4 regions of the Lelliottia sp. EB106-05-01-XG201 genome follow, and region 3 is predicted to be linked to each of the others. Evidence: predicted binding sites of a transcription regulator. Region 3 holds the regulator's gene; each other region holds the start of a gene.
What was found. Region 3 encodes PhoB, which activates phosphate uptake and scavenging genes when phosphate is short. Its sites were predicted from a motif close to CTGTCATAAAACTGNCNNAT; they were not measured.
Positions count from the first base shown of each region.

Region 1: the regulator PhoB is predicted to act here: its motif matches at 3,725-3,744, upstream of pitA (inorganic phosphate transporter PitA).
Region 2: the regulator PhoB is predicted to act here: its motif matches at 2,814-2,833, upstream of pstS (phosphate ABC transporter substrate-binding protein PstS).
Region 4: the regulator PhoB is predicted to act here: its motif matches at 4,250-4,269, upstream of glpT (glycerol-3-phosphate transporter).

Region 1 covers NZ_JBYTDV010000001.1:4,478,673-4,486,029, reverse strand. The annotation lists gene prlC (oligopeptidase A) at 1-134, shown strand, start outside; gene rsmJ (16S rRNA (guanine(1516)-N(2))-methyltransferase RsmJ) at 143-895, shown strand; gene uspA (universal stress protein UspA) at 982-1,419, opposite strand; gene uspB (universal stress protein UspB) at 1,702-2,037, shown strand; gene pitA (inorganic phosphate transporter PitA) at 2,092-3,591, opposite strand; gene AC3WS9_RS21025 (BaiN/RdsA family NAD(P)/FAD-dependent oxidoreductase) at 3,822-5,015, shown strand; gene AC3WS9_RS21020 (PglL family O-oligosaccharyltransferase) at 5,012-6,616, opposite strand; gene AC3WS9_RS21015 (MrpH family fimbial adhesin) at 6,621-7,357, opposite strand, start outside.
Region 2 covers NZ_JBYTDV010000001.1:4,805,935-4,813,291, reverse strand. The annotation lists gene pstA (phosphate ABC transporter permease PstA) at 1-602, opposite strand, end outside; gene pstC (phosphate ABC transporter permease PstC) at 602-1,561, opposite strand; gene pstS (phosphate ABC transporter substrate-binding protein PstS) at 1,686-2,726, opposite strand; gene glmS (glutamine--fructose-6-phosphate transaminase (isomerizing)) at 3,027-4,856, opposite strand; gene glmU (bifunctional UDP-N-acetylglucosamine diphosphorylase/glucosamine-1-phosphate N-acetyltransferase GlmU) at 5,081-6,451, opposite strand; gene AC3WS9_RS22430 (right-handed parallel beta-helix repeat-containing protein) at 6,796-7,357, shown strand, end outside.
Region 3 covers NZ_JBYTDV010000001.1:3,612,680-3,620,036, forward strand. The annotation lists gene proY (proline-specific permease ProY) at 1-998, opposite strand, end outside; gene brnQ (branched-chain amino acid transporter carrier protein BrnQ) at 1,077-2,396, opposite strand; gene phoR (phosphate regulon sensor histidine kinase PhoR) at 2,806-4,101, opposite strand; gene phoB (phosphate response regulator transcription factor PhoB) at 4,123-4,812, opposite strand; gene sbcD (exonuclease subunit SbcD) at 5,000-6,205, shown strand; gene sbcC (exonuclease subunit SbcC) at 6,202-7,357, shown strand, end outside.
Region 4 covers NZ_JBYTDV010000001.1:1,517,354-1,524,710, reverse strand. The annotation lists gene nrdA (class 1a ribonucleoside-diphosphate reductase subunit alpha) at 1-1,182, shown strand, start outside; gene nrdB (class Ia ribonucleoside-diphosphate reductase subunit beta) at 1,301-2,431, shown strand; gene yfaE (class I ribonucleotide reductase maintenance protein YfaE) at 2,431-2,685, shown strand; gene glpT (glycerol-3-phosphate transporter) at 2,783-4,135, opposite strand; gene glpA (anaerobic glycerol-3-phosphate dehydrogenase subunit A) at 4,392-6,020, shown strand; gene glpB (glycerol-3-phosphate dehydrogenase subunit GlpB) at 6,010-7,269, shown strand; gene glpC (anaerobic glycerol-3-phosphate dehydrogenase subunit GlpC) at 7,266-7,357, shown strand, end outside.

The DNA of each region.
Region 1 (7,357 bases), 870 kb from region 3:
ATACCGGTCAGTCGTTCCTGGATAACATCCTGACGCGCGGCGGTTCCGAAGAGCCAATGGAGCTGTTCAAACGCTTCCGTGGCCGCGAGCCGCAGCTGGATGCGATGCTGGAACATTACGGAATCAAAGGCTAATCGCGTTCGTGAAAATTTGTTTGCTGGATGAAACAGGCGCCGGAGACGGCGCCTTATCTGTTCTTGCCGCCCGCTGGGGGCTGGAGCACGATGCTGAAAATCTGATGGCGCTGGTGATGACGCCGGAGCATCTGGAACTGCGCAAAAGCGATGAGCCGAAGCTTGGCGGGATCTTTGTCGATTTCGTCGGCGGCGCGATGGCGCACCGTCGCAAATTTGGCGGCGGTCGCGGCGAAGCGGTGGCCAAAGCAGTCGGCGTGAAGGGCAGTTATCTCCCGGACGTGGTAGATGCCACGGCAGGCCTGGGGCGGGATGCCTTCGTGCTGGCCTCCGTGGGCTGTCGCGTGCGGATGCTGGAACGTAACCCTGTGGTCGCCGCTCTCCTCGACGACGGTCTGGCGCGCGGGTATGCCGACCCGGAGATTGGCTCGTGGTTGCAGGAGCGCTTACAGCTGATTCACGCCTCCAGCCTGACGGCGCTAACGGATATCACCCCGCGTCCGCAGGTGGTCTATCTCGATCCGATGTTCCCGCACAAGCAGAAGAGTGCGCTGGTGAAGAAAGAGATGCGGGTGTTTCAGTCGCTGGTGGGGCCGGATCTGGATGCGGATGGATTGCTCGAACCGGCGCGTCTGCTGGCAACCAAACGCGTAGTGGTGAAGCGCCCGGACTATGCGCCGCCGCTGGCGGATGTCGCGACCACCAACGCGGTGGTGACGAAGGGGCATCGGTTTGATATTTATTCCGGCACCCCTGAATAACAAAGCCCGGTGGCGCTAACGCTTACCGGGCCTACAAAACCTGATCGTAGGCCGGGCAAGCGCTAGCGCCGCCCGGCAATTCACACTTACTCGTCTTCTTCATCACGCAGCGGCACAATCAACATATCCACGTGGACGGTGTTGATCAGCTGGCGCGCGGAAGACATCAGTTTGCTCCAGAAATCCTGGTGATGACCGCAAACGACGAGGTCCATATCGTATTTCTTAATCGCATCGACCAGTACCTGGCCCAGGTCGCCGCTGCCGCTTAAGGTTTCGGTAATCGGATAGCCGGCGTTGGTGGAGAGCTCAGACAGCGCGTGGTGCGTCTCTTCGGAGATGCGTTTTTGCATATCGCCAAGGTTAACGTCGATAAGACCGGTGTAGAGATCGGAGTAATTCACATCAACGTGAATCAAAGAAACTTTCGCGTTGTATGGGCGTGCCATGGATACCGCTTTATCAACCAGCACTTTGCTCTCCGGGGAGAGGTCTACCGCGATGAGAATGTGTTTGTAAGCCATAGTGTTACTCCTTCCTTAAGTTATCGATGACTATCAGGTAAGCCGTCGCCTTTCTGCCTTCATTACGGCCCAGTTCAACAAATTTTTCAAGCTTTGGTGTTGATAACGATTAACCTTGTGGCAAAAAAATTAACGGATCTCCTACACTATTTAATGAGCCGTTCGGATATTAAAACGTGAACCCGATCGACTTTCGTCATTCTTTCACTGATCTGTCTGTCAGGGCATTGGGGTGCGGTTGTCCAGAAGTCTCGCTTCGTGGGCGGACGCCGGGGAGGAAGTATGATTAGCACCGTCGCATTGTTTTGGGCGTTATGTGTGGTTTGCATAGTGAATATGGCGCGCTATTTCTCATCGTTACGTGCGCTATTAGTGGTACTTCGAGGTTGCGATCCGTTGCTTTATCAGTATGTGGATGGTGGAGGCTTCTTCACGTCGCATGGACAGCCCAGCAAACAGATGCGTCTGGTGTGGTACATCTACGCCCAGCGCTATCGCGATCATCATGACGACGAGTTTATCCGTCGCTGTGAGCGTCTGCGTCGCCAGTTCATTCTGACCAGCGCCCTGTGCGGGCTGGTGGTGGTGAGCATGGTGGCGTTAGCGCTCTGGCATTGAGCCAAAAAAAAGCGGGTCAGTTTCCTGACCCGCTTTTTCATTGCTTATCCTGCATTAAATCAGTTTCAGCGACAGCCAGTACAGGCCGCCCGAAAGCAGAATCGACGCCGGGAGGGTGAACACCCAGGCCATCAGGATGTTGGTCACGGTTTTACGCTGCAAACCGCCGCCATCAACAATCATCGTACCGGCCACCGAAGATGACAGAACGTGGGTCGTTGAAACCGGCATACCGGTGTAACTCGCCAGACCGATAGAAACGGCAGCGGTCATCTGCGCGGACATACCCTGCGCATACGTCATGCCTTTCTTACCAATCTTCTCGCCGATGGTGGTCGCCACACGACGCCAGCCAATCATTGTCCCGATACCCAGTGCCAGCGCAACGGCCATGATGATCCAGATTGGCGCGTACTCAATAGTATTGAGCATATCGCCTTTCAGTTTCTTCAGCAGACGCTGGTCATCGTTGTTCACATCTGGCTGTTTCGCGACTTTATCGGTCACATCAGAGATGCACAGCATGATGCGACGCAGCTGACCACGTTGTTCAACGGAGAGTTTGTCGTAGCTTTCGATATCGCTCAGCATGCCTTTAGCGCGTTCCAGCGCGTTGATCGCGTTTGCCGGGTGGCAGTGGAACTCGCCCGGAGCGGTGGTCGCACCCGGTTCAGGAGAAGGAATCAGCTGATCAACACCGGTCACGCGTTTCAGCAGTTCAGGGTGCTGCTGGAAGTACGTTTCGACGTTGTTTACTGCATCACGGGTACGGGTGATTTCGTATCCGGTGGCGTTCATGTTGACCACGAACCCTGCCGGAGCGACACCAATCAGGACCAGCATGACCAGGCCAATGCCTTTCTGACCGTCGTTTGCGCCGTGAGAGAAGGCGACGCCGATAGCGGAAAGAATCAGAGCGATACGCGTCCAGAACGGAGGCTTTTTCTTGCCATCTTTCTTTTCACGTTCTGCGGGAGTCAGGTGAATACGGGCGCGTTTTTTGGTTCCGCTCCAGTAACGACGCAGGATGAAAATCAATCCACCTGCAACGACCAGGCCCACGATAGGGGAGATAATCAGAGAGCCGAAGATCCCCATCACTTTAGGGATGTTCAGCGCGTCAACGACAGACGTGCCGGTCATCAGGGCGTTGGTTAACCCGATACCGATAATCGCGCCGATCAGCGTGTGAGAACTGGATGCAGGCAGGCCGAAATACCAGGTACCGAGGTTCCAGATAATCGCAGCAAGCAGCATGGAAAATACCATCGCGAGACCGTGCGCTGAACTCATATTCAGAAGCAGGTCTGTAGGCAGCATGTGAACGATGGCATAGGCTACGCTTAGGCCACCAAGTAGAACACCAAAGAAGTTAAAGACAGCCGCCATAACAACCGCAACTTGCGATCGCATTGCGCGAGTGTAGATAACCGTTGCGACTGCGTTCGCAGTGTCGTGGAAGCCATTGATAGCTTCGTAAAACAGCACAAATGCCAGAGCAAGCAATAGTAAAAGCCCGGTATGTAAATCCAGACCAGCAAACAAATGTAGCATAGGACGTTACGCCATTTTGGAGGACATGAACGCGGCGCATTATCCAGGACAAATGCGCAACGGGCAAAGTGAAATATAGCTTTTTTTTGATATACCTTCTGGATTGTTTACGTCTGGTAAAGAAATATATTTTATATTTCAATTATATGACTGACATATCAGTTTTTTGCGCTGGTGTGACCACAGAGGAAACTTTACAATTCGCGCCTGTTAAACATGAGGATTTTGATGTGGAAAGGTTTGATGCCGTCATAATTGGCGCCGGTGCGGCGGGAATGTTCTGTGCGGCGATGGCCGGACAGGCGGGTCGTCGCGTTCTGTTGCTGGATAATGGCAAGAAACCCGGTCGCAAGATCCTGATGTCTGGCGGGGGTCGCTGCAACTTTACTAATTTATATGTCGAACCCGCGGCCTATTTGAGCCAAAACCGTCATTTTTGCAAATCTGCCCTGGCGCGTTACACCCAGTGGGATTTCATCGATCTGGTCGGCAAACATGGCATCGCCTGGCATGAAAAAACCCTCGGCCAGCTCTTCTGTGATGACTCCGCGCAGCAGATCGTCGACCTGCTGGTGGCCGAGTGCGAGAAGGGCGGCGTCACCACGCGCCTGCGCACCGAAGTGCTGAGCGTCTCTCGCGACGACAGCGGCTATATTCTGGAGCTGAACGGCGACACGGTCAGCGCCGACAAACTGGTGATCGCCAGCGGCGGGCTGTCGATGCCGGGCCTGGGCGCGACGCCCTTTGGCTATAAAATCGCCGAGCAGTTTGGCCTGAAGGTGCTGCCGACTCGCGCCGGTCTGGTGCCGTTTACTCTGCACAAACCGCTGCTGGAGCAGCTCCAGACGCTCTCCGGCGTCTCGGTGTCGTCCACCATTACCGCCGAAGACGGCACCCTGTTCCGCGAAAACCTGCTGTTCACCCATCGCGGTCTCTCTGGCCCCGCCGTACTGCAGATCTCCAGCTACTGGCAGCCGGGCGAATTCGTCACCGTGAATCTGGTGCCGGACTGCGATCTGGCGGCGTTCCTCGACGAACAGCGCGCTGCTCATCCGAATCAAAGCCTGAAAAACACCCTGGCGATGCAACTGCCGAAACGTTTGATCGAGTGCCTGCAACTGCTGGGGCAAATTCCGGACGTCACGCTCAAGCAACTCAACGTGCGCGATCAGCAGGCGCTGGTCGAGACGCTAACCAACTGGCGCGTTCAGCCGAACGGCACCGAAGGCTATCGCACGGCGGAAGTGACCCTCGGCGGCGTGGACACGGATGAACTCTCGTCCCGCACCATGGAAGCGCGCAAGGTTCCGGGGCTCTATTTCATCGGTGAAGTGATGGACGTGACGGGCTGGCTGGGCGGATATAACTTCCAGTGGGCCTGGGCAAGTGCGTGGGCGTGCGCGCAGGCGCTGGCTGAAAGTTAAGTACAATTGAAGCGCAGGTCTGCCGGCCACATGGCTTTGGCCTTGAGGCACAGTTCCTGCGCTGTCGATAATCCCAAGGCGTGGTAGATCATCATCAGGCTGTTATAGACGTCGGGGTTGTTGTGCACCTGCAAGTAACCTTCTGCCCACGAGCGGTATTGCGTCAGCAGCGCCGCATTCTGTGTCCGATTAAATCTCACCAGCAGGGCTACGTGCCTGTCGAAATCCAGCCGGTCGTGCTGGCTCCAGGGATTCACCAGCGAGAGAGTGTCGTCCTGCGCCAGCGGCATCAGCCCCTGCTGTTCGATGTGGGTGAGCTGCACTTCGCTGACCGCGCCGGAGAGCATAAACACCAGCACGGCGCTTGCCACCACGCCGACATTGATACGAAACAATGTGCCGGATGATTTCGCGGTTTGCTGCGCGCGCGCCGCGGGCCCTGTAATGGTCAGGAGCATCACCAGCGTGATCCCGTGCGTGACGGACTGATACAGCGGGTACTCCAGATTCATGTGGATGGCAATCGGCAGGAGTAGCGCGAGGCCCGTCCAGCGACGTCCGCCTTTACCCCATAATCTGATGAAGACGCCCGCCACCATCAGCAGAAGCCCGAGCAGTGCGACGATCCCTCCCTCCATCCAGGTATAGAGGAGTTCGTTATGCGGATACTGGATCGTGGAGTTTTCAAGCCCCTGCGGCATCTGCTGTGCCAGTTGACCAAACAGCGCCTCAAAGCTGCCGTAGCCGTTACCAATGACTGGGTGAGCGCATATCAACTGCCAGGTAAGTCTGAGAATGTACCAGCGCTGTAGCGTCGAGCCTTCTTTCTCTACAAAGCCGGGGATCATGCCGGGGAACAGTGTCGGGCCAAACCAGAGCAAGCCCAGTCCAGCTACCACCCCCGCCATCAGCAGCAGAGCGGCATTGCCCGTGCGACGTGTTTTACTTGAGACCATCAGTAAAATCACACTGCCTGGAGCAGCACTAAGATAACCGGTGCGGCTCTGTACCAGAATCAGCATCGCAGGAACAACGACCAGCGCGACGGCGCAGAGCAGGGTGACAGCTTTCTGACGGCTCATCGTAAACAGCCACAGTGCGCAGAGCAGCCCCGTGGCCAGAAATGATGCGTAAACGTTGATCTGCTGAAAGCTGCCGTACGGGCGACCGCCGGTTAAATGGGGCATGTCACTCAGCTGAACCGCGCCGTACACCACCTGTAACATCGTGGCCGCGACCAGAATCAGCAACCAGACGTTTATCAGGCGACGACTGGACGTCAATTTCAGCAGAAGAAGCCAGACGGCCACCAACCCCCACAGCGCCAGCACTTTCGGCAGGGCATTCCATTGCCAGGCAGGAGAGGGGGACCAGAGAATCGGCAGCGACCACAGCGCCGCACCGACAACGATCCAGATTGTTCCCGGAGGATAAATCGTTTGGCGATGTTGAGCAGTCACGGCACACCACAGGGCGATCAATGCCAGTACCGACCAGGCTAAGAGGTTCTGCGGCAGCGCCAGGCCGGAGCCGCCGTGGTTGGGTAATACGTTTAGTAAAACGGCATTAAACCACAGGCAAAATATTATTGTGATACCCATATAATTAATATGGCGATATCATTAATACACTTGAACCAGTATGAGGGCCTTCCTTGGTCACTCCAGACAGTGTGTCTTTAACCTGCAGTTGAGTATCTCCCGCATTTAGCGAAATGGGTGTGCCCAAAGGTTGATCGTTGACAGTAATCTCAGATTTTCCGTCATCGAGATAAACATAATTATCACCCAGTAAACTAAATGAAACATCGCTTTGACTGGTGCATTGGATATTCACATTCGCTGTTGCCTGACTTCCTTCGGCGTTTTGTAGCGTCACAGTGCCATGATCCAGTACAATTTCTGGAGTGGTTATTTTACACCAGTCTGCCGGAGGGGGAGCAATAGTACAGCCAGCAGGCCTAATTGAACTATTCCAGTTGTAAACAGAGCCGTTCATTTGGGTTGCACTCATATATCCGGCACATACTTCAAGGTTATCACCGTCGTGAATTACTGTTTGTACCTGCACGGCGCGTTGTCCCCCCATGTTATAAGCAGTTACAGCTAGATCGCCGATAGATGTACGACCATTAGTATCCTGAACATAACTAAAACCATATGCCGAATCGGGCAACAGGTTAAGCTGTGGCGCTCCGTTATTATAATACTTATAGAACACCCCAACCTTTTGGCCAGCAGAAATGATTTGCTCAGAGGCTGGACCAATTTCTTGCAATGCCTGATTCAAATGGACCGTTACCCTATTTCCATACCACGAAGAAGTTATGCTTGTCACTACAG
Region 2 (7,357 bases), 1.2 Mb from region 3:
ATCGCCGAAATCATCTTCCATTTCGGTGTGCCGAGTGCGTAAGCCGCTTCGCGCAGGCTGTCCGGGACCAGTTTCAGCATGTTCTCGGTGGTACGAATCACGATAGGCACCTGCAGCAGCGCCAGCGCAATCACGCCCGCCCAGCCGGAGAAGTGCTCCATCTGTGCCACCACGATGGTGTAAACGAACAGACCGACAACGATAGAAGGTGCGGAGAGCAGAATATCGTTGATGAAACGAATCACCTCTGCGACCCAGGATTTACGGCCATACTCCGCCAGATAGATCCCCGCCATGATGCCGAGCGGCGTACCGACGGCGGTCGCCCACAGGATCAGCAGTCCGCTGCCCGCCAGGGCGTTCGCTAACCCGCCACCAGCGGTATTCGGCGGTGGGGTCATTTCGGTGAACAGCGCAAGAGACATACCGTCGATACCGCGCGTCACGGTAGAAAACAGGATCCACACCAGCCAGAACAGACCGAACGCCATGGTCGCCATCGACAGCGTCAGCGCCAGACGGTTTTTCATGCGGCGACGCGCCTGCATTTTGCGGCGGGATTCAGCCAGTTCCGCGGTGGATTGCATTTCGAGAGTTGTCATTAGCGTGCCCCCTCACTTTTTGCGAGGCGCATGATCATAAACTTAGAGATCGCCAGAACAATGAAGGTGATCACAAACAGAATCAGACCCAGCTCCATCAGTGCCGCCACGTGCAGCCCGGATTCCGCTTCGGCGAACTCATTCGCCAGCGCTGAGGTGATACTGTTGCCCGGCATGTACAGCGATATGCTGTCGAGCTGGTAGGTGTTGCCGATGATAAAGGTCACGGCCATGGTTTCACCCAGCGCACGACCTAAGCCCAGCATAATGCCGCCGATGACACCGTTTTTGGTGAACGGCAGAACGATACGCCAGATAACTTCCCAGGTGGTGCAGCCGATACCGTAGGCCGACTCTTTCATCATCACCGGGGTTTGTTCGAAGACATCGCGCATGACCGCCGCAATGTACGGAATAATCATGATGGCGAGGATCACGCCTGCGGCCAGGATACCAATCCCGAAGGCCGGGCCGGAGAACAGCGCGCCGACAAACGGAATGTTGGAGAGGATATTCCCCACCGGCTCCTGGAAATACTTCGCGAACAGTGGCGCAAAGATAAACAGGCCCCACATGCCGTAAACGATACTCGGGATCGCCGCCAGCAGTTCAATCGCGATACCCAGCGGGCGTCGCAGCCAGCCTGGCGCCAGCTCCGTCAGGAACAGGGCAATACCAAAGCTCACAGGAACCGCAATCAGCAGGGCGATGAACGAGGTCATCAGCGTGCCGTAGATCGGCACCAGCGCACCGTAGATATCATTTGGCGCGTCCCATTCTTTGGTCCACAGGAAGGCAAAACCGAATTTCTGGATGCTCGGCCAGGAGGAGAAAATCAGTGACACGATAATGCCGCCCAGCAGCAATAGCACAATCAGCGCAGCCAGTCTGACCAGCGCGCTGAAAATCTTGTCACCATGTTTCCCCGGAGGGCTAAAAGCAGGCTTGGTTGCAGCCATAAATCACTCTTCTGTTAAATACGTTTCACGAATTGCCGGATGGCGCTAACGCTTATCCGGCCTACAGTCAGAACCGTAGGGCGGGTAAGCTTGCGCCACCCGCCATTTTCGTCAGAATTCTAAATCAGTACAATGCTTTACCGCTGCTGTCTTTCACGTTGGTTTTCCATGCAGCACGAATCTGCTCAACCACGCTGTCTGGCAGGCTGGCGTAATCCAGGTCATTAGCCTGTTTGCCGCCGTTTTTGTACGCCCAGTCGAAGAACTTCAGCACTTCTGCGCCCTGCTCAGGTTTCTTCTGATCTTTGTGGACCAGAATGAAGGTCGTGGAAGTAATTGGCCACGCCTCGTCACCTTTCTGGTTGGTCAGGTCCTGAGCGAAGGATTTGCTCCAGTCTGCGCCTTTGGCAGCGTTCGCAAAGTTCTCTTCAGTCGGGCTAACCGGTTTGCCATCGGCAGAGATCAGTTTGGTGTAAGCCAGGTTGTTCTGCTTAGCATAAGCGTACTCTACGTAGCCGATTGAGCCAGGCAGACGCTGGACGAACGCGGCGATACCGTCGTTACCTTTACCGCCCAGACCGGTCGGCCAGTTAACGGTAGAGCCAGAACCGATTTTGGATTTCCACTCTTCGTTCACTTTCGCCAGATAGCTGGTGAAGACGAAGGAGGTACCGGAACCGTCAGCACGACGAACCACGGCGATGTTCTGCGAAGGCAGTTTGATGCCCGGGTTCAGTTTGGTGATGGCTTCGTCATCCCATTTTTTGATTTTGCCGAGATAGATATCACCCAGGGTTTTGCCGTCCAGCACCAGTTCGCCAGATTTCAGGCCAGGGATATTCACGGCCAGCACAACACCACCGATAACGGTCGGGAACTGGAACAGACCTTCCTGCGCCAGTTTGTCATCAGACAGCGGAGCGTCTGATGCGCCGAAATCGACGGTGTTCGCGGTAATTTGTTTCACGCCACCGGAGGAGCCGATACCCTGATAGTTAACCTTGTTACCGGTTTCTTTCTGGTAAGTATCAGCCCATTTGGCATACACCGGCGCAGGGAATGTTGCACCAGCGCCAGTCAGGCTTGCTTCTGCGAATACAGAGAAAGCGCTCAGAGATAAGGTCGCGGCGACAACAGTTGCGACAGTGGTACGCATAACTTTCATAATGTCTCCTGCAAGATTTCGTAAATCATTGTTTGAGTGGCTACGATGAGCAAAATAGGACAAACAGGTGACAGATAAATGTACGAATTATGACAGTTTTATGACACTGAAAGTTTGACTTAAGAATCTGCAAAATTAGCATTAATAATCATCGTGTTAGCCACTTATATGACAGTGCGATTTCAGAAAAATTTTCTTTCTGTGACACTGAAAAAAGTAGCTGAAGATGACAGATTGTCATAAATAAAAACGTCGGGAAGGGATAAAAAAAGCTCCACCCGAAGGTGGAGCCTGAAGGGATTATTCTACGGTGACGGACTTCGCCAGGTTACGCGGCTGGTCGACGTCGGTGCCTTTGATCAGCGCGACGTGATACGCCAGCAGCTGCAGCGGAACGGTGTAGAAGATCGGGGCAATCACCTCTTCAACATGCGGCATCTCGATGATGTGCATGTTGTCGTTGCTGACAAACCCGGCATCCTGATCGGCGAAGACGTACAGCTGGCCGCCACGGGCGCGCACTTCTTCGATATTCGATTTCAGTTTTTCCAGCAGTTCGTTGTTCGGGGCAACCACGATCACCGGCATATCTGCGTCAATCAGCGCCAGCGGGCCATGTTTCAGCTCGCCTGCGGCGTAGGCTTCCGCATGGATGTAGGAGATCTCTTTCAGCTTCAGCGCGCCTTCCAGCGCGATTGGGTACTGATCGCCTCGGCCAAGGAACAGGGCGTGGTGTTTGTCAGAGAAATCTTCTGCCAGCGCTTCGATACGTTTGTCCTGGGAGAGCATCTGCTCGATACGGCTCGGCAGCGCCTGCAGCCCGTGAACGATATCCTGCTCAATGGACGCATCCTGGCCTTTCAGACGCGCCAGTTTCGCCACCAGCATCAACAGCACGGTCAGCTGAGTGGTAAAGGCTTTGGTCGACGCCACGCCGATTTCAGTCCCGGCTTTGGTCATCAGCGCCAGATCCGATTCACGCACCAGCGATGAGCCAGGGACGTTACAGATCGCCAGAGAACCGAGATAGCCCAGCTCTTTCGACAGACGCAGGGCCGCCAGGGTATCCGCCGTTTCACCGGACTGGGAAAGGGTGATCATCAGGCTGTTACGGCGCACGGCAGATTTGCGGTAGCGGAATTCCGAGGCGATTTCGACATCGCACGGCACGCCCGCCAGGGCTTCAAACCAGTAGCGCGAAACCATACCTGAGTTGTAAGAGGTGCCGCAGGCGACAATCTGGATATGCTCGACCTTCGCCAGCATCTCGTTGGCGTTAGCACCCAGCTCGCTCAGATCCACCTCACCGTGGCTGATGCGCCCGGTCAGGGTGTTCTTGATGGCGTTTGGCTGCTCATAGATCTCTTTCTGCATGTAGTGACGGTACGCGCCTTTGTCGCCCGCATCGTACTGCAGATTCGATTCGATCTCCTGACGCTTCACCTGCGCGCCGGATTTATCAAAGACCGTCACGCTGCGACGGGTCACTTCCGCGATATCGCCCTCTTCGAGGAAGATAAAACGACGGGTGACCGGCAGGAGTGCCAGCTGATCGGAAGCGATGAAGTTCTCGCCCATACCCATACCGATGACCATCGGGCTACCGGAACGTGCCGCCAGCAGGGTGCTCGGATCGCGAGAATCCATGATCACTGTACCGTACGCGCCGCGCAGCTGAGGAATGGCGCGCAGCACCGCTTCGCGCAGCGTACCGCCTTGCTCCAGTTCCCAGTGAACCAGGTGAGCGATAACTTCGGTGTCAGTTTCAGAGACAAAGGTGTAGCCACGCGCTTTCAACTCTTCGCGCAGCGGTTCGTGGTTTTCGATAATGCCGTTATGCACCACCACAATGTGTTCAGACACATGCGGGTGGGCGTTACCTTCAGACGGTTCGCCGTGGGTTGCCCAGCGGGTGTGCGCGATACCGGTTCCGCCGTGCAGCGGAGTTTCTTCCGCAGCTTGCGCCAGCATTTGCACTTTACCGAGACGGCGCAGACGGGTCATATGACCTTCTGCATCCACTACTGCCAGACCGGCAGAGTCATAGCCACGGTATTCCAGACGACGTAAACCTTCGAGAAGGATTTCAGCAATATCACGCTGCGCAACTGCGCCAACAATTCCACACATAGTTAGATTTCCTGATAATGGCGTTATGCCATGCGTTGTCGCTGACCTGTATTGCCCTTTTAGGGCGCCCCGAGCCTTGTAGAGAGTGGGGTTATAGTTATGGTTACTGCCAGTGGGGGGAAATATATCTTTATCTCCTCACCCGAGTTAGCCTGATGGCGGCTACGCCTTATCAGGCCTACTTAATCGTAGGGCGGGTAAGCGAAGCGCCACCCGCCTGGTTGTTACTTTTTCTTCACCGGACGCTGCCAGCCTTGCTTATGCACCTGCGGTACGCGGCTGAGCACCAGCTCATTATCCGCCACATCGCGCGTCACGGTCGTTCCGGCGGCGATGGTCACACCCTTACCGACGGTGACCGGCGCCACCAGCTGCGTGTCGGAGCCGACAAACACATCGTCACCGATGATGGTTTTAAACTTGTTCGCGCCATCGTAGTTACAGGTGATCGTACCCGCCCCGATATTCACGTTGTCGCCAATTTCCGCGTCGCCCAGATAGCTCAGATGACCCGCTTTCGAGCCCTTACCCAGACGCGCTTTTTTCATCTCAACGAAGTTGCCCACGTGCGCACCTTCCAGCAGCTCGGCGCCAGGGCGCAGACGCGCGAACGGGCCGATGGTGCAGGCCGCTTCCAGATGTGAATCTTCCACCACGCTGTACGGACTGATTTCGCAGTCATCGCCAATCACGCTGTTTTTGATCACACACCCGGTACCGATTTTGACGCGATTCCCAAGCGTGACCTGACCTTCAATAATAACGTTAGTGTCGATTTCCACATCGCGCCCGTGATTCAGCGTGCCGCGCATATCAAACCGCGCCGGATCGCGCAGCATCACGCCCGCCAGCAGCAGTTTTTCCGCCTGCTCGGCCTGGTAAACGCGCTCAAGACGAGAGAGCTGCAGACGATTGTTCACGCCTTCCACTTCGCTCAGGCGATCGGGATGAACCGCCACGATCTCATTTCCTTCGTGGTGCGCCAGAGCAATGATATCGGTGATGTAGTATTCACCCTGGGCATTATTGTTGTTCAGTTTTGCCAGCCAGCGCTTCATGTCTGCGCCGTTGGCGATCAGGATACCGGTATTGATTTCCTGAATCTGACGCTGTTCGTCAGTCGCATCTTTGTGCTCAACGATGCCGGTCACTTTGTCGTTTTCACGGGTGATGCGGCCATAGCCTGTCGGATCGTCGAGTTTAACGGTCAATAAACCGATGCCGCCCTGCGGTTTGGCTTCACGCAGGCGCGTCAGGGTTTCTACTGCGATCAGCGGGACATCGCCGTAAAGCATCAGAATGTCTTCGTCATCCGCAAAGAACGGCGCGGCCTGCTGCATCGCATGGCCCGTTCCCAGCTGTTCTGCCTGAAGGACCCAGTTGAGTTTGTCATCGCGCAGCGTTTGCTTGAGCAGATCGCCGCCGTGGCCATACACCAGATGGACCTTGCTTGCGCCAAGTTCCCCAGCGGCATCAATGACATGCTGCACCATTGGCTTTCCTGCCAGTGTGTGAAGCACCTTAGGAAGATCGGAATACATGCGGGTGCCTTTGCCAGCGGCAAGGATGACCACGCTCATCGTATTGTTCAACATACGCGTCCTGACTGTAATTTGAGTGAGAAGTAAAACCCTTTGACGTTGAAAATTCTACATATTTTGCGTCATAAAATGGACCGCTCGTAAAACGTTCAACATCCGGCGATATTCGCTATTTGAGGATAGTTTTGCGGTCAGAGTAAATCACTTTTTCTCTGGAAAATAGCTTTCTTAAGGCAAGTCGCAAGGGTTCACAACAGGTTAGCGATTTTTTCGCCTCAAGAATAAAGATCCGTTTAAAGCAAAACGGTGTTTTAATTATTCAATATTGTGACACCTAAAAAAGAAACACCGTTTCATCTTGATGATAATGGCGCTCACTTATCAATCAGGAGAATAAGATGAACTATAAAATACCTCTGGCCCTAATGATGTGTAGCTCCTTTGCTGTCTCGGCTGCCGGGCAGCACGTCTGGAAAGCGATTGCCTTTGGGCAGTCTACCGATCTGAATTTTTCCTCTAACGTGTTGCCGGAAAAAATCGGCGTCAACGACGTGACCATCGACGGCAAAAAGCTGTCGCCGCAGGACACGGCGGATCTCTCGAAACCCATCACCATTGAAAGCCGGGGCGGGAAGATTGCCAACTCGCACGACGGGCTAACCTTTTTCTATACCGAGCTGCCGACTCGTGAGAATTTCGAATTGCTGGCCACCGTTAAAGTTGAGCAGTTTGGTCCGGAGAATGGCGCAAAACCAGCCGCGCAGGAGGGCGCAGGGCTGCTGGTGCGCGACGTGATTGGCGTGCCCCGCCAGCAGCCGCTTAAAGAGGGCTATGAAGAGTTTCCGGCCGCCTCAAACCTGGTGATGAATGCCATCATGACCCAGGATAAAAAGGACCACCAGCGGGTCAAAATGCAGGCCATCACCCGCGAAGGGATTTCCCAGCCCTGGGGTAACGCGG
Region 3 (7,357 bases):
ACCCACGGCGTGCCGCGACGCGAGGTTTTGGCGAACACTTTCGGCGCGTTCCCCTGCTCCACCATCCCGTGCAGCATACGGCCTACGCCAAACACATCGCTGTTGATGGCGGAGAACGAGGCGGTCAGCACCACAAAGTTGAGGATACTGGCGGCAAACGCGATGCCCAGATGCTGGAAGGTCAGCACGAACGGGCTGCCGTTAGTCCCCACCTGGTTCCACGGGTAGATGGACATAATCACAAACAGCGTACCCACATAGAACACCAGGATACGCATCGGCACGGAGTTGATGGCGCGCGGAATAGACTTTTCCGGGTCTTTGGCTTCACCCGCAGTGATACCGATGATTTCGATACCGCCGTAGGCGAACATCACCATCTGCAGCGACATCACCATGCCGAGCCAGCCGTTGCTGAAGAACCCGCCGTTGCTCCACAGGTTATGGATCCCGGTCGGTTGCCCGCCGTTGCCAATCCCCCAGATGATGATGCCAAAACCCGCCACAATCATGATGATGATGGTCGCGACTTTGAAGAAGGAGAACCAGAACTCCAGCTCACCGAACACTTTCACGCTCATCAGGTTGACGGCGCAGATGATCAGCACCACGCTCAGCACCCATATCCAGTGCGGCACCAGCGGGAACCAGACGCCCATATAGATGCCGAACGCCGTCACGTCGGCAATCGCCACGATCAGGATTTCAAAGCAGTAGGTCCAGCCGGTGATGTAGCCCGCCAGCGGGCCGAGGTTTTCCTGGGCATAGCGCGAGAAGGAACTCGCTGACGGATTGTGTACCGACATCTCGCCCAGCGCGCGCATGATGATATAGGCCGCGACGCCGCCGATGATGTACGCCAGCAGGACGCTGGGTCCGGCCATTTTAATGGCATCTGCCGAGCCATAAAAAAGGCCTGTCCCGATTGCCGAGCCAAGCGCCATAAAGCGGATGTGGCGGGTGCTTAGCCCACGTTTTAGTTTGTTCGTGCTTTCCATTTAAATCTTGCCATTCAACTCGAAAAAAACAAAAAACCACGGGGCCATAAGCCCCGTGGTTACACAATTTGTCGTTGATTAATGCGCGCTGGAAGTGACCTGACGCCCTGCTGCTCGGTCCCAGATAATCGCCAGAACCATCGCAACAACGGTCGGCATTAACCAGGCCAGGCCTTGCTCTGACAGCGGCAGACGCTGTGTCCAGTCAGGCAGGATCCCACTGAAGGCGGATGCTTTAATCCCGTCAAGGATACCAAAAAGCAGGCTGATAAACATCGTTGGGGCAATAATTCGCGAGGAATTGTTCCACCACGGACGGGTAAAGCTCAGCACCACCAGCACGATGCACGGCGGATAGATCGCGGTCAGCACCGGAATGGAGACCTGAATCAGGTGGCTCAGACCGAGGTTAGAAACCGCCATCGAGAAGCCGCCGAGGATGAACACCAGCGTGCGATAGGAGAGCGGAACGTACTGAGCGAAGAACTCGGCACAGGCGCAGGTCAGGCCAACCGCGGTCACCAGACAGGCCAGGAAAATCAGTACCGCCAGCAGGAAGCTACCCGCACCGCCGAAGGTGTGCTGCACGTAAGCATGCAGAATGGCCGCGCCGTTGGCGTTTTGATCGACCAGGGTCGCGCTATCAGAACCCAGGCGGAACAGCGCCAGATACAGCAGCGTCAGACCGACACCGGCCATCAGGCCAGCCCAGATGGTGTAGCGGGTCAGAAGACGCGCTTCGGTCACCCCGCGAGAACGCGCGGCGTTGACGATAACGATACCAAAGACCATTGCGCCCATGGTGTCCATGGTCAGATAGCCGTTGACAAATCCGTTGGAGAATGCCGCCGTTTTATAGGCGTCCAGCGATTCGCTGATAGGACCGGCAGGCCACATAACCGCCGCCACGGCCAGCACGATCAGCGCCAGAATTTTCATTGGTGCGAGGAAGTTACCCACGGTATCCAGCAGTTTGCCCGGATAGAGGGAGACCAGAATCACCAGTGCGAAGTAAACCAGGCTGTAGATCAGCAGCGGCAGCGCGCCGTCGCCGGTGAGCGGTGCAATCCCGACTTCAAAGGAGACGGTAGCGGTACGTGGAGTCGCAAACAGCGGACCGACCGCCAGATAGCAGACCGTCGCCAGCAGAATACCCGCCACTTTACCGATCGGGGTGCTGAGGCTATCCACGCCGCCGCCGACTTTCGCCAGCGCGACCACGGTCAGCACCGGCAGGCCCACAGCGGTAATCAGGAAGCCAATAGCCGCCGTCCAGACGTGTTCACCCGCCTGCAGGCCAACCATAGGAGGAAAAATGATGTTACCTGCGCCGACGAACAGCGCAAAAGTCATAAAGCCCAGCGCGATGATGTCACGCGATTTTAAATGATGGGTCATAGAACCTTACTGCCTGTGGATGTGGTGTTGAAAACGTTGAGATTTTCGCCATCCCAAATGGGACGATACAGCGGAAAATTTACTCAATTTCAGCGGGATATGCTCCCGTCATGCCGTGGCGAAGAATAGTTTTTCGATTTACCACGCAAATACAGTTGGTATGACACTGTATGGGGCGCAATTTAAACGCTTATAACGTTTAAAGGCAAGGAGCGATCTGAAAACCAGAACAATATGCCAGCATGAAAATTGAGACCAGAACAATCCTCTAAGGTTAAGAAAAACTCATGGCTAATCATGCGAACAAAAAAGCAACAACCGTATAAAATTCATTCGCGTTTCGCTTGACTGCAAAGCAAACAGGCCAGCAATCGCTGGCCTGTGGAAAGGAAGGCTGACACGCGCCCTGTCAGGCGCTTTTTTTGGCAATCAAACGTTCCGGGATGACAAAACTGAATCGCGTGCCTTTCCCCGGCGTGCTCTGAATATCGAGGCGACTGTCGTGATGATTCACAGCATGTTTCACAATCGCCAGCCCCAGGCCGCTTCCGCCGGTCTGCCGCGAGCGCGCTTTGTCCACGCGGTAGAAACGCTCGGTCAGACGCGGAATATGCTCCGGCCCAATCCCCGGCCCGTTGTCCTCCACGCTGAACTCCGCGCCCGTCGGGACGTGCTGCCAGCGCACGGTAATGTGCGTTCCCTCAGGCGTATGATTCACCGCGTTGTAGACCAGGTTCGAAATCGCACTGCGCAGCTCGTCTTCGCTGCCCAGCACCTTCAGAGTGCTGTCCAGTTCAAAGGTGAACTGATGCTTTTTGTGGCTCAGGGTCTGCGCTTCGCGCTCTACCACCCGCAGCATCATCGGCACGTCGATGGTTTCGTTCAGCGCCAGCGTCGGCGCGGCTTCGATTTTCGACAGCGTCAGCAGCTGTTTCACCAGCCCTTCCATGCGATGCGTTTGCTCGCGCATGGTGTGCAGCGCTTTCTCGCGCGGCGCACCTTCGAGCGTCTGCTCCTGCATCATCTCCAGGTAGCCCTGCAGCACCGTCAGCGGTGTGCGCAGCTCATGGCTGACGTTGGCGAAGAAGTTCCGCCGCGCCCCTTCAAGCTGGTGCATCTGGGTCACATCGCGCGCCACCATCAGCCACTGCTGATCGCTGTACGGCATCACGCGGATCTCAAGATGACGACCATTGTTCAGCACCAGATTGTGCGGGCGCGTAAAGTCGCGTTTTTTCAGATAGTGGGTGAATTCGGGGTAACGCAGGAGGTTCAGAATATTTTGACCGTTATCGTCCGGCCAGCGCAGCCCGAGCAGCTGCTGTGCCAGGCCGTTACACCAGAAAATGGTCCCTTCTTCGGTGGTCAGAATGACGGCATCCGGCAGCGACTCCGCCCCGCTGCGAAAGCGTTTGATCAGACTTCCCAGCTCGCGACGACGCTTTTTATTACGCATTTGCATCTGATGTAAGCCGTACAAAAGCGGCTCCCAGCTGCCGCTACCCGGCGGCGGCGTCATGCTGCGGTCAACCCACAGCCACCAGGAAAGACGCAGTAAATTCCAGAAATGCCAGACCAGTAGCCCGGTCACTGCCGCCAGTAAAAACCACGGCAGATGACCAAAAATCGCCCCTAAAATGGCGGCGGGAATACAACATAAGATCAGTTCAAAAACGAGCCTTTTCCATGACAGACGTTCCAGCACGCGTCACACTCCTGTCATTGTTCAGAAACGGGTCGAAAAACGATAACCCGTACCGCGGACCGTCTGCACCATACGATCGTGGCCGCTGTGTTCCAGCGCTTTACGCAAGCGGCGAATATGTACATCTACCGTTCTGTCTTCGACATAGACGTTAGTCCCCCAGACGTTATTCAGCAACTGTTCGCGGCTGTAAACACGTTCCGGGTGGGTCATAAAGAAGTGCAAAAGTTTGAATTCTGTCGGGCCCATATCCAGCGGGTTTTCGCCGGTCATCACCCGATGTGAGGTCGGATCGAGGCTTAACCCCTGCATTTCGATCACCTCCTCCACCGCCATCGGTGAAATACGGCGCATCACGGCTTTGATACGCGCCACCAGCTCTTTCGGCGAGAACGGCTTGGTGATGTAATCATCCGCGCCGGTCTCCAGACCGCGCACGCGATCCTCTTCTTCACCGCGCGCCGTCAGCATGACCACCGGGATATCGCGGGTCATCGCTTCGCGTTTAATGTGCTTGATAAATTGCAGGCCAGAACCGCCGGGCAACATCCAGTCAAGCAGAATCAAATCGGGCCAGGGTTCGTTCAGTTGATTCACCGCGCTGTCATAATCTTCCGCCTCAACCGGCTGGAAGCCATTTTGTTCGAGCACGAAGCACACCATTTCGCGAATCGGAGCTTCATCTTCTACGACCAGAATACGTCTCGCCATACTTTGCCCTGTCTTATTAATGTATTAGTTTGGAATGCGGCGCCATTATGCGTCAGATTTATGACAGATTTATGAAAAACATTACCACCATGAATGGCAAACTGTTGTTTTATTACAGCGGTTATTTTCTCGTCCCTGAAAGCTTATAATCCCCTCCACTCTTTTTTGCCACGGATACGGATCTGCTATGCGCATACTTCACACCTCGGACTGGCATCTGGGTCAAAATTTTTACAGTAAAAGTCGCGCCGCCGAACATGAGGCCTTCCTGAACTGGCTGCTGGAGACCGCGCAGGCGCAGGAGGTGGACGCCATCATCGTCGCCGGGGACATTTTTGATACCGGATCCCCGCCGAGCTATGCGCGAGAACTCTACAACCGCTTCGTGGTGAATCTGCAGCAAACGGGCTGTCACCTGGTGATTGTCGCGGGCAACCACGACTCCGTCGCCACGCTCAACGAATCCCGGGACATTCTCGCGTTTCTGAATACCACTGTAGTGGCAAACGCCGGGCATGCCCCACAAATCCTGAAAAAACGCGACGGGACGCCGGGCGCGGTGCTCTGCCCGATCCCCTTTCTGCGCCCGCGCGATATCGTTCAAAGCCAGGCCGGGCTTTCCGGGGGCGAAAAGCAGCAGCATCTCTTGCAGGCGATCACCGATTATTATCAGCAGCAATATGCCGACGCCTGCGCACTGCGCGGTGATGCGGCGCTGCCGGTCATCGCCACCGGGCATCTGACCACCGTTGGGGCCAGCAAAAGTGACGCGGTGCGCGAGATTTACATCGGCACGCTGGATGCCTTCCCGGCGCAAAACTTCCCGCCTGCTGACTATATTGCCCTCGGGCACATTCACCGCGCGCAGGTCATCGGCGGGTGCGAGCATATTCGCTACTGCGGCTCGCCGATCTCCCTCAGCTTTGATGAAACCGGTAAAGGCAAAAGCGTCCATCTGGTGAGTTTTACCGACGGCAAACTGAGCGCCGTCGAGACGCTCACGGTTCCGGTGACGCAGCCGCTGGCGATGCTCAAGGGCGATCTCGCCGCCATTGCCGCGCAGCTTGAACAGTGGCGCGACGTGGAACAATCACCGCCCGTGTGGCTGGATATCGAAATCAGCACCGATGAATATCTGCACGACATGCAGCGCAAAATCCAGACCCTAACAGAAGAGTTGCCGGTTGAAGTGTTGCTGGTACGCCGCAGCCGCGAACAGCGCGAGAAAATTCTGTTAAGTGCGCAACGCGAAACCCTCAGCGAGTTAAAAGTCGAAGAGGTGTTTGAACGCCGCCTGGCGCAGGAGGAGATCGACGATGCGCAGCGCGCCCGACTTAACGAGCTATTCACCCATACCCTGCACGCGCTGCATGACGAGGAACACAACGCATGAAAATTCTCAGCCTGCGTCTGAAAAACCTCAACTCCCTGAAGGGCGAATGGAAAATCGACTTCACCGCCGAACCCTTTGCCAGCAACGGGTTGTTCGCCATCACCGGCGCGACCGGGGCGGGCAAAACCACCCTGCTCGACGCCATCTGCCTCGCGCTGTATCACGAGACGCCGCGCCTGAACACGGTGTCGCAGTCGCAAAACGATCTGATGACCCGCGACACGGCAGAGTGCCTGGCCGAGGTAGAATTTGAGGTTAAAGGCGTGGCCTATCGCGCATTCTGGAGCCAGAACCGCGCCCGCAACCAGCCGGACGGGAACTTACAGGCACCGCGCGTGGAGCTGGCCCAGTGCGAAGACGGCAAAATTCTCGCCGATAAGGTGAAAGATAAACTCGATCTCACCGCCTCTCTGACCGGTCTGGATTATGGCCGTTTTACCCGCTCAATGCTGCTGTCCCAGGGCCAGTTTGCGGCGTTTTTGAACGCCAAACCGAAAGAGCGCGCTGAGCTTCTGGAAGAGCTGACCGGCACGGAAATCTACGGCCAAATCTCCGCCATGGTGTTTGAGAAGCACAAAACGGCGCGAACCGAACTGGAGATGCGTGAAGCCCAGGCCGCAGGCGTGGTACTCCTGAGCGAAGAGCAGCAACAGCAGCTGCAACAGGGTTTGCAAGCACTGACTGACGAAGAGAAAACGCTGCTGAACGAGCAGCAACAACGTCAGGCACAGCATCAATGGCTGACGCGCCGCGATGAGCTCTTACGCGAACAGCAGCGTGCCCATTCCGCGCATCAGCAGGCCATCCAGGCGCAAACCGACGCCCAGCCTGAGCTGGCAAAACTGCAGCAGGCACAGCCTGCGCTGACCCTGCGACCGCTCTGGGACCGACAGCAGGAGCAGGCCGCCACGCTCACCCGCACCCGGCAGCAGATTACTGAAGTAAATACTCGCTTACTGTCGCGCAAAGCCCAGCGGGCGCGGATCCGCAACGGCGCAATGCGGGATGACGCGCAGCTCCAGTCCCGACACAAAGAGGTCGCCCTCTGGCTGGAGGAACATCGTCGCTTCGAACAGTGGAGCCAGCACATCGGAGGCTGGCGGGCGCTGTTTGCTCAGCAGCAGCGGGACAAATCACAATCCGCAACCCTGA
Region 4 (7,357 bases), 2.1 Mb from region 3:
TTCGCCGATCAGGACGAGTTCGAGCGTCTGTACACCCAATACGAAAACGACGACAGCATCCGTAAGCAGCGCGTGAAAGCGGTAGATCTGTTCTCCCTGATGATGCAGGAACGTGCCTCTACTGGCCGTATCTACATCCAGAACGTCGACCACTGCAACACCCACAGCCCGTTTGATCCGGCCATCGCGCCAGTGCGCCAGTCTAACCTGTGCCTGGAGATCGCCCTGCCGACCAAACCGCTGTACGACGTTAACGACGAAAACGGTGAAATCGCACTTTGCACCCTGTCCGCTTTCAACCTGGGCGCGATCAAGAGCCTGTCCGAGCTGGAAGAGCTGGCGGTGCTGGCGGTTCGTGCCCTGGATGCCCTGCTGGATTATCAGGACTACCCAATCCCTGCGGCAAAACGTGGCGCAATGGGCCGTCGTACCCTGGGTATTGGCGTGATCAACTTTGCCTACTGGCTGGCGAAAAACGGTAAGCGTTACTCCGACGGCAGCGCCAACAACCTGACCCACCAAACCTTCGAAGCTATTCAGTACTACCTGATGAAAGCCTCGAACGAGCTGGCGAAAGAGCAAGGCGCGTGCCCGTGGTTCAACGAAACTACCTACGCGAAAGGCATTCTGCCGATCGATACCTACAAGAAAGATCTGGACGGTATCGTGAACGAGCCGCTGCATCTCGACTGGGAAGGCCTGCGTGAGTCCATCAAAACTCACGGTATGCGTAACTCCACGCTCTCCGCGCTGATGCCGTCCGAGACCTCTTCGCAGATCTCCAACGCCACCAACGGCATTGAGCCGCCGCGCGGCCACGTGAGCATCAAAGCGTCGAAAGATGGCGTGCTGCGTCAGGTGGTGCCGGATTACGAACTGCTTGGCAATAACTACGAACTGCTGTGGGAGATGCCGAATAACGACGGTTACCTGCAGCTGGTGGGCATCATGCAGAAGTTTATCGACCAGTCGATCTCTGCTAACACCAACTATGACCCGACGCGCTTCCCGTCTGGTAAAGTGCCGATGCAGCAGTTGCTCAAAGATCTGCTGACCGCCTACAAATTTGGCGTGAAAACCCTGTACTATCACAACACCCGTGACGGTGCTGAAGATGCGCAGGATGACATGGCACCTTCTATCCAGGACGATGGCTGCGAAAGCGGCGCGTGTAAGATCTAGTATTGTCTTTTGCCGGATGGCGGCGTAAACGCCTTATCCGGCCTACATAATTACAAGGTGTTGTAGGCCGGATAAGCGAAGCGCCATCCGGCATTACACTCCTACAGGACCCACATTAATGGCATATACCACCTTTTCACAGACGAAAAACGACCAGCTCAAAGAGCCGATGTTCTTCGGCCAGCCGGTCAACGTGGCACGCTACGATCAGCAAAAATATGACATCTTCGAAAAGCTGATCGAAAAGCAACTCTCCTTCTTCTGGCGTCCGGAAGAAGTGGATGTTTCCCGCGACCGTATCGACTTCCAGGCGCTGCCGGACCATGAAAAGCACATCTTCCTCAGCAACCTGAAATACCAGACGCTGCTGGACTCCATACAGGGTCGTAGCCCGAACGTGGCGCTGCTGCCGCTGATCTCCATTCCGGAGCTGGAAACCTGGGTCGAAACCTGGGCGTTCTCCGAGACGATCCACTCGCGCTCCTACACCCACATCATCCGCAACATCGTCAACGATCCGGCGGTGGTGTTTGACGACATCGTCACCAACGAGCAGATCCAGAAACGCGCCGAGGGCATCGCCCACTACTACGACGAGCTGATCGAAATGACCAGCTACTGGCATCTGCTGGGTGAAGGCACGCACAACGTGAACGGCAAAACCGTGACCGTGAATCTGCGCGCCCTGAAAAAACAGCTGTACCTGTGCCTGATGAGCGTCAACGCGCTGGAAGCGATCCGCTTCTACGTCAGCTTTGCCTGCTCGTTTGCCTTCGCTGAGCGCAAGCTGATGGAAGGTAACGCCAAAATCATCCGCCTGATCGCCCGTGACGAAGCCCTGCACCTGACCGGCACTCAGCACATGCTGAACCTGCTGCGCAGCGGCGTGGACGATCCGGAGATGGCTGAAATCGCCGAAGAGTGTAAACAAGAGTGCTACGACCTGTTTGTGCTGGCCGCGCAGCAGGAGAAAGAGTGGGCAGATTACCTGTTCCGCGACGGTTCGATGATCGGTCTGAACAAAGACATTCTGTGCCAGTACGTGGAGTACATCACCAACATCCGCATGCAGGCGGTGGGCCTTGAGCTGCCGTTCAAAACGCGTTCTAACCCGATTCCGTGGATCAACACCTGGCTGGTGTCCGATAACGTACAGGTTGCGCCGCAGGAAGTGGAAGTGAGTTCGTACCTGGTCGGTCAGATTGATTCCGAAGTGAACACTGACGACCTGAGCGATTTCCAGCTCTGATGAGCCGAGTCACGCTAAGCCTTTCCGGCACAGAAGTGCTGTGCCGCGAAGAGCACCCTTCCCTGCTGGTGGCGCTCGAGTCGCATCAGGTTGAGGTCGAATACCAGTGCCGCGCCGGTTACTGTGGCTCCTGCCGCTGTCGTTTAGTGGCAGGCCAGGTTGATTGGCTCACGGAGCCGCTGGCATTTATCCACGAAGGGGAAATTTTGCCCTGCTGCTGCCGGGCAAAAGGCGATATTGAAATTGAGATGTAATGCCTGAACGACACGCCCGGCGGCGCTACGCTTGCACGGGCCTACGGGTTTTGTAGGCCGGGTAAGCGCAGCGCCACCCGGCAATACATGCGTCTGATTATCCGCGTCTCTGCATCATCTCCGCATGATGACGCTTCTCGCCAATCATCACCACGATCAACAGCAACACCGCCATCACGCTGCCGCCAATCATCACCATAAAGCCACCGTCCCAGCCGAAGAAATCGACCGTGTAGCCAACAATGGCGCTGGCCGCGACCGACCCGCCGAGATAGCCAAACAGACCGGTAAAGCCCGCGGCAGTCCCTGCGGCTTTCTTCGGTGCCAGCTCCAGAGCATGCAGACCGATCAGCATCACCGGGCCGTAGATCAGGAAGCCGATCACGATCATACAGGCCATATCCACGCCCGGATTACCCGGAGGGTTGAGCCAGTAAACGACCGTCGCGATGGTCACCAGAGTCATAAAGAACACGCCCGTTGCGCCACGGTTGCCTTTGAACACTTTGTCCGACATCCAGCCGCAAATCAGCGTCCCCGGGATCCCGGCGTATTCATACAGGAAATAGGCCCACGAGGACTTATCCAGCGCGAAATGCTTCACCTCTTTCAGGTAGGTCGGCGACCAGTCGAGGATGCCGTAGCGCAGCAGATAGACAAACACGTTCGCCACCGCGATGTACCACAGCAGTTTGTTTGGCAGGACGTATTTCATGAAGATCTGCTTCGCCGTCAGCTCCTCTTCATGCTGCTCGCTGTAGTCATCCGGATAGTCGTTTTTATACTCTTCAATCGGCGGCAGACCGCAGGACTGCGGCGTGTCGCGCATCAGGGCAAAGGCAATCATCGCCACCAGAATCGCGCCGAACGCCGGCATGTACAGCGCCGCTTTCCAGTCGTTAAACCACGCCATTCCCAGCAGGAACAGCAGCGGTGGAATACCGCCGCCGACGTTATGGGCGCAGTTCCACACCGACACAATCCCGCCGCGCTCTTTCTGCGACCACCAGTGAACCATGGTGCGTCCGCACGGCGGCCATCCCATCCCCTGGAACCAGCCGCAGACAAACAGCAGAACAAACATCACCGCGATGCTCGACGTCGCCCAGGGCACAAAGCCCATAAACAGCATCACCGCCGCCGCGAGGATCAGCCCCGCCGGTAAGAAGACGCGCGGGTTAGAGCGATCCGAGACGGATCCCATAATGAATTTAGAAAAACCATAGGCAATGGAAATGCCGGACAGGGCAAAACCTAAGTCACCGCGTGAAAAACCCTGCTCGACCAGGTACGGCATCGCCAGCGCGAAGTTTTTACGCACCAGATAGTAGGCGGCATAGCCAAAGAAAATCCCGAGGAAGATTTGCCAGCGCAGGCGGCGATAGAGCGGGTCGACTTCTGCTTCTGGCAGACGCGCCCGATGCGGGGCAGGTTTGAAGATACTGAGCATAACAGCCTCCGTGGCCATGTATTGAATTGCCGGGGCGTTATACTTCACCCCGGCTCCAGAGAGGCGGGGATGTTAAATAATCACAACGATTGTTACTGTGAATCAACGCACGAATTGTTACAGAAATATGACACAGTGCGCAAAAAGGCGCACGGAATCACGTTTCATTTTCGTATTATGCTCGATTATGTTCGAAATCAAACAAACCCCATTTTTGATGTGGCTAAATGGTAAAAAACGAACATGAGGGAAGACAATGACAATCCGCGATCCCCGTTACAGCGATGTGATTATCATTGGCGGCGGCGCAACGGGCGCCGGAATGGCGCGGGACTGCGCCCTGCGAGGCTTGAGCGTGACGCTCCTCGAGCGTCATGACATTGCCACCGGTGCAACCGGGCGTAACCACGGCCTGCTCCACAGCGGCGCGCGCTACGCCGTCACCGATAACGAATCCGCGCGCGAGTGCATTGCCGAAAATCAGATCCTCAAACGCATCGCCCGCCACTGCATTGAGCCGACCAGCGGCCTGTTTATCACCCTGCCCGAAGACGATCTCGCCTTTCAGCAAACCTTTATTACCGCCTGCACGGAGGCCGGGATTTCCGCCGAAGCGATCGATCCTCAGCTTGCCCGACGCATCGAACCGGCGGTAAACCCTGCGCTGCTGGGCGCGGTGAAAGTTCCCGACGGCACCGTCGACCCCTTCCGTCTGACGGCGGCCAACATGCTGGATGCCCGCGAGCACGGCGCGACCGTTCTGACCGCCCACGAAGTGACGGGGCTGATCCGCGAAGGCGACAGAGTGCGGGGCGTGCGTGTCTACGACCATCTGTACGGGGAACACAGCGCGTTGTACGCCAGCGTGGTGGTAAACGCGGCGGGGATCTGGGGCCAACGCATTGCCGAATATGCGGATCTCTCCATTCGCATGTTCCCGGCCAAAGGCTCGCTGCTGATCCTCGATCATCGCATCAACAATCACGTCATCAACCGCTGTCGCAAACCGTCTGACGCCGACATTCTGGTGCCCGGCGATACCATCTCCCTGATTGGCACCACCTCGACGCACATTGATTACAACGACATCGACAGCAACCGCGTCACCGCCGAAGAGGTGGATATCCTGCTGCGCGAGGGGGAAAAACTGGCCCCGATCATGGCGCAAACCCGCATTCTGCGCGCCTATGCCGGTGTGCGTCCTCTGGTGGCCAGCGATGACGACCCGAGCGGACGCAACGTCAGCCGCGGCATTGTGTTGCTGGATCACGCCGCGCGCGACGGGCTGGAAGGCTTTATCACCATCACCGGTGGCAAGCTGATGACCTACCGGCTGATGGCCCAGTGGGCAACGGACGCCGTGTGCCGCAAGCTGGGCAATACGCAGCCCTGCACCACCGCGGAACGTCCGCTGCCGGGTTCGCAGGAGCCGACCGAAAAAACGCTGCAAAAAATCATCTCCCTGCCCGCGCCGCTGCGCGGTTCAGCCATTTACCGTCACGGGGATCGCACGCCCGTCTGGCTCGGGCAGGGCCGTCTCAGCCGCAGCCTGGTGTGCGAATGCGAAGCCGTCACGGCGGGGGAAGTGCAGTACGCGGTCGAAAACCTGACGGTCAATAATCTGCTCGATCTGCGCCGCCGCACCCGCGTTGGGATGGGCACCTGTCAGGGCGAGCTGTGCGCCTGCCGCGCGGCCGGTCTTCTGCAACGGTTTAACGTGACCACCTCAGCGCAATCACTGACACAGCTCAGCGAGTTCCTCAACGAGCGCTGGAAAGGGGTGCAGCCTATCGCCTGGGGCGACGCGCTGCGCGAAAGCGAATTTACCCGCTGGGTCTATCAGGGACTGTGCGGACTGGAAAAGGAGCAGCACGATGAAGTTTGATACGGTGATTATCGGCGGCGGTCTGGCCGGGCTGATGTGCGGTCTGAAGCTGACGCAACGCGGCCAGCGCTGCGCCATCATCACGCGCGGTCAAAGTGCGCTGCATTTTTCATCCGGCTCGCTGGACCTGCTCGGCGCGATGGCCGACGGGTCATCCGTGCAGAATCCGCTGACGGCGCTGGAAAACCCGCAGGCCCTGCCGCCAGAACATCCTTACCGTCGGGTGGGCGTCGACAATATTTCCCGTCTGGCACTGGAAACCGAAGCGCTGCTCGCGGCGTGCGGCACGCGCTTAAAGGGTAACGCCGGGCAAAACCATCAGCGCGTCACGCCGCTGGGCACCCTGCGCAGCGCGTGGCTCAGCCCGGAAGAGGTGCCTGTCGCCCCCGCGCAAACCCAGCGCGTTCGCGTCGTCGGCATTAGCGGCTTTCTTGATTTTCAGGCCCACCTCGCCGCCGCCTCGCTGCGTCATCAGGGGATCGAGGCGGACACCGTCGAAATTGAGCTGCCGGAGCTGGATGTCCTGCGCGACAACGCCAGTGAGTTTCGCGCGGTGAATATCGCCCGTCTGCTGGATAACGACGTTCACTGGACGACGCTTTACGACGCTTTAAAACCGCTGGCGCAGGGCGTCGACGCACTGTACATGCCCGCCTGCTTTGGGCTGACGGATAACCGTCTGTGGCGCTGGCTTTCCGACCGCCTCCCCTGCCCGCTGCATCTCCTGCCTACGCTTCCCCCTTCCGTACCGGGCATTCGTCTGCACAATCAGCTCCAGCGCCAGTTTGTCGCCCAGGGCGGTGTGTGGATGGCGGGCGATGAGGTCAAAAAAGTGTCGCTGGAGGAAGGCAAAGCTACCGCAGTCTGGACGCGCAACCACGAGGATATCCCGCTGCGCGCCCGTTTCGTGGTGCTGGCGAGCGGGAGCTTCTTCAGCAACGGCCTGCTCAGCACCCGCGAAGGCATTCGCGAGGCGGTAATGGGCCTCGACGTACGCCAGAGCGCCTCTCGCGCCGACTGGTATCAGAGCGACTTCTTTACCCCACAACCGTGGCAGCAGTTCGGGGTCATTACCGACGATCGCCTGCGCCCGCAGCTTTCCGGCGTGGCTGTCGACAATCTTTACGCCATAGGTTCGGTACTCGGCGGTTTTGACCCGATAGCCCAGGGCTGCGGAGGCGGCGTGTGCGCCATTACCGCGCTGGCGGTGGCCGAACAGATTTGCCAGCGTGCGGGAGAACACCCATGAACGATACCCGTTTTGAAAGCTGCATCAAATGCACCCTCTGCACCACCGTCTGCCCGGTCAGCAGCGTGAACCCTCGCTATCCCGGTCC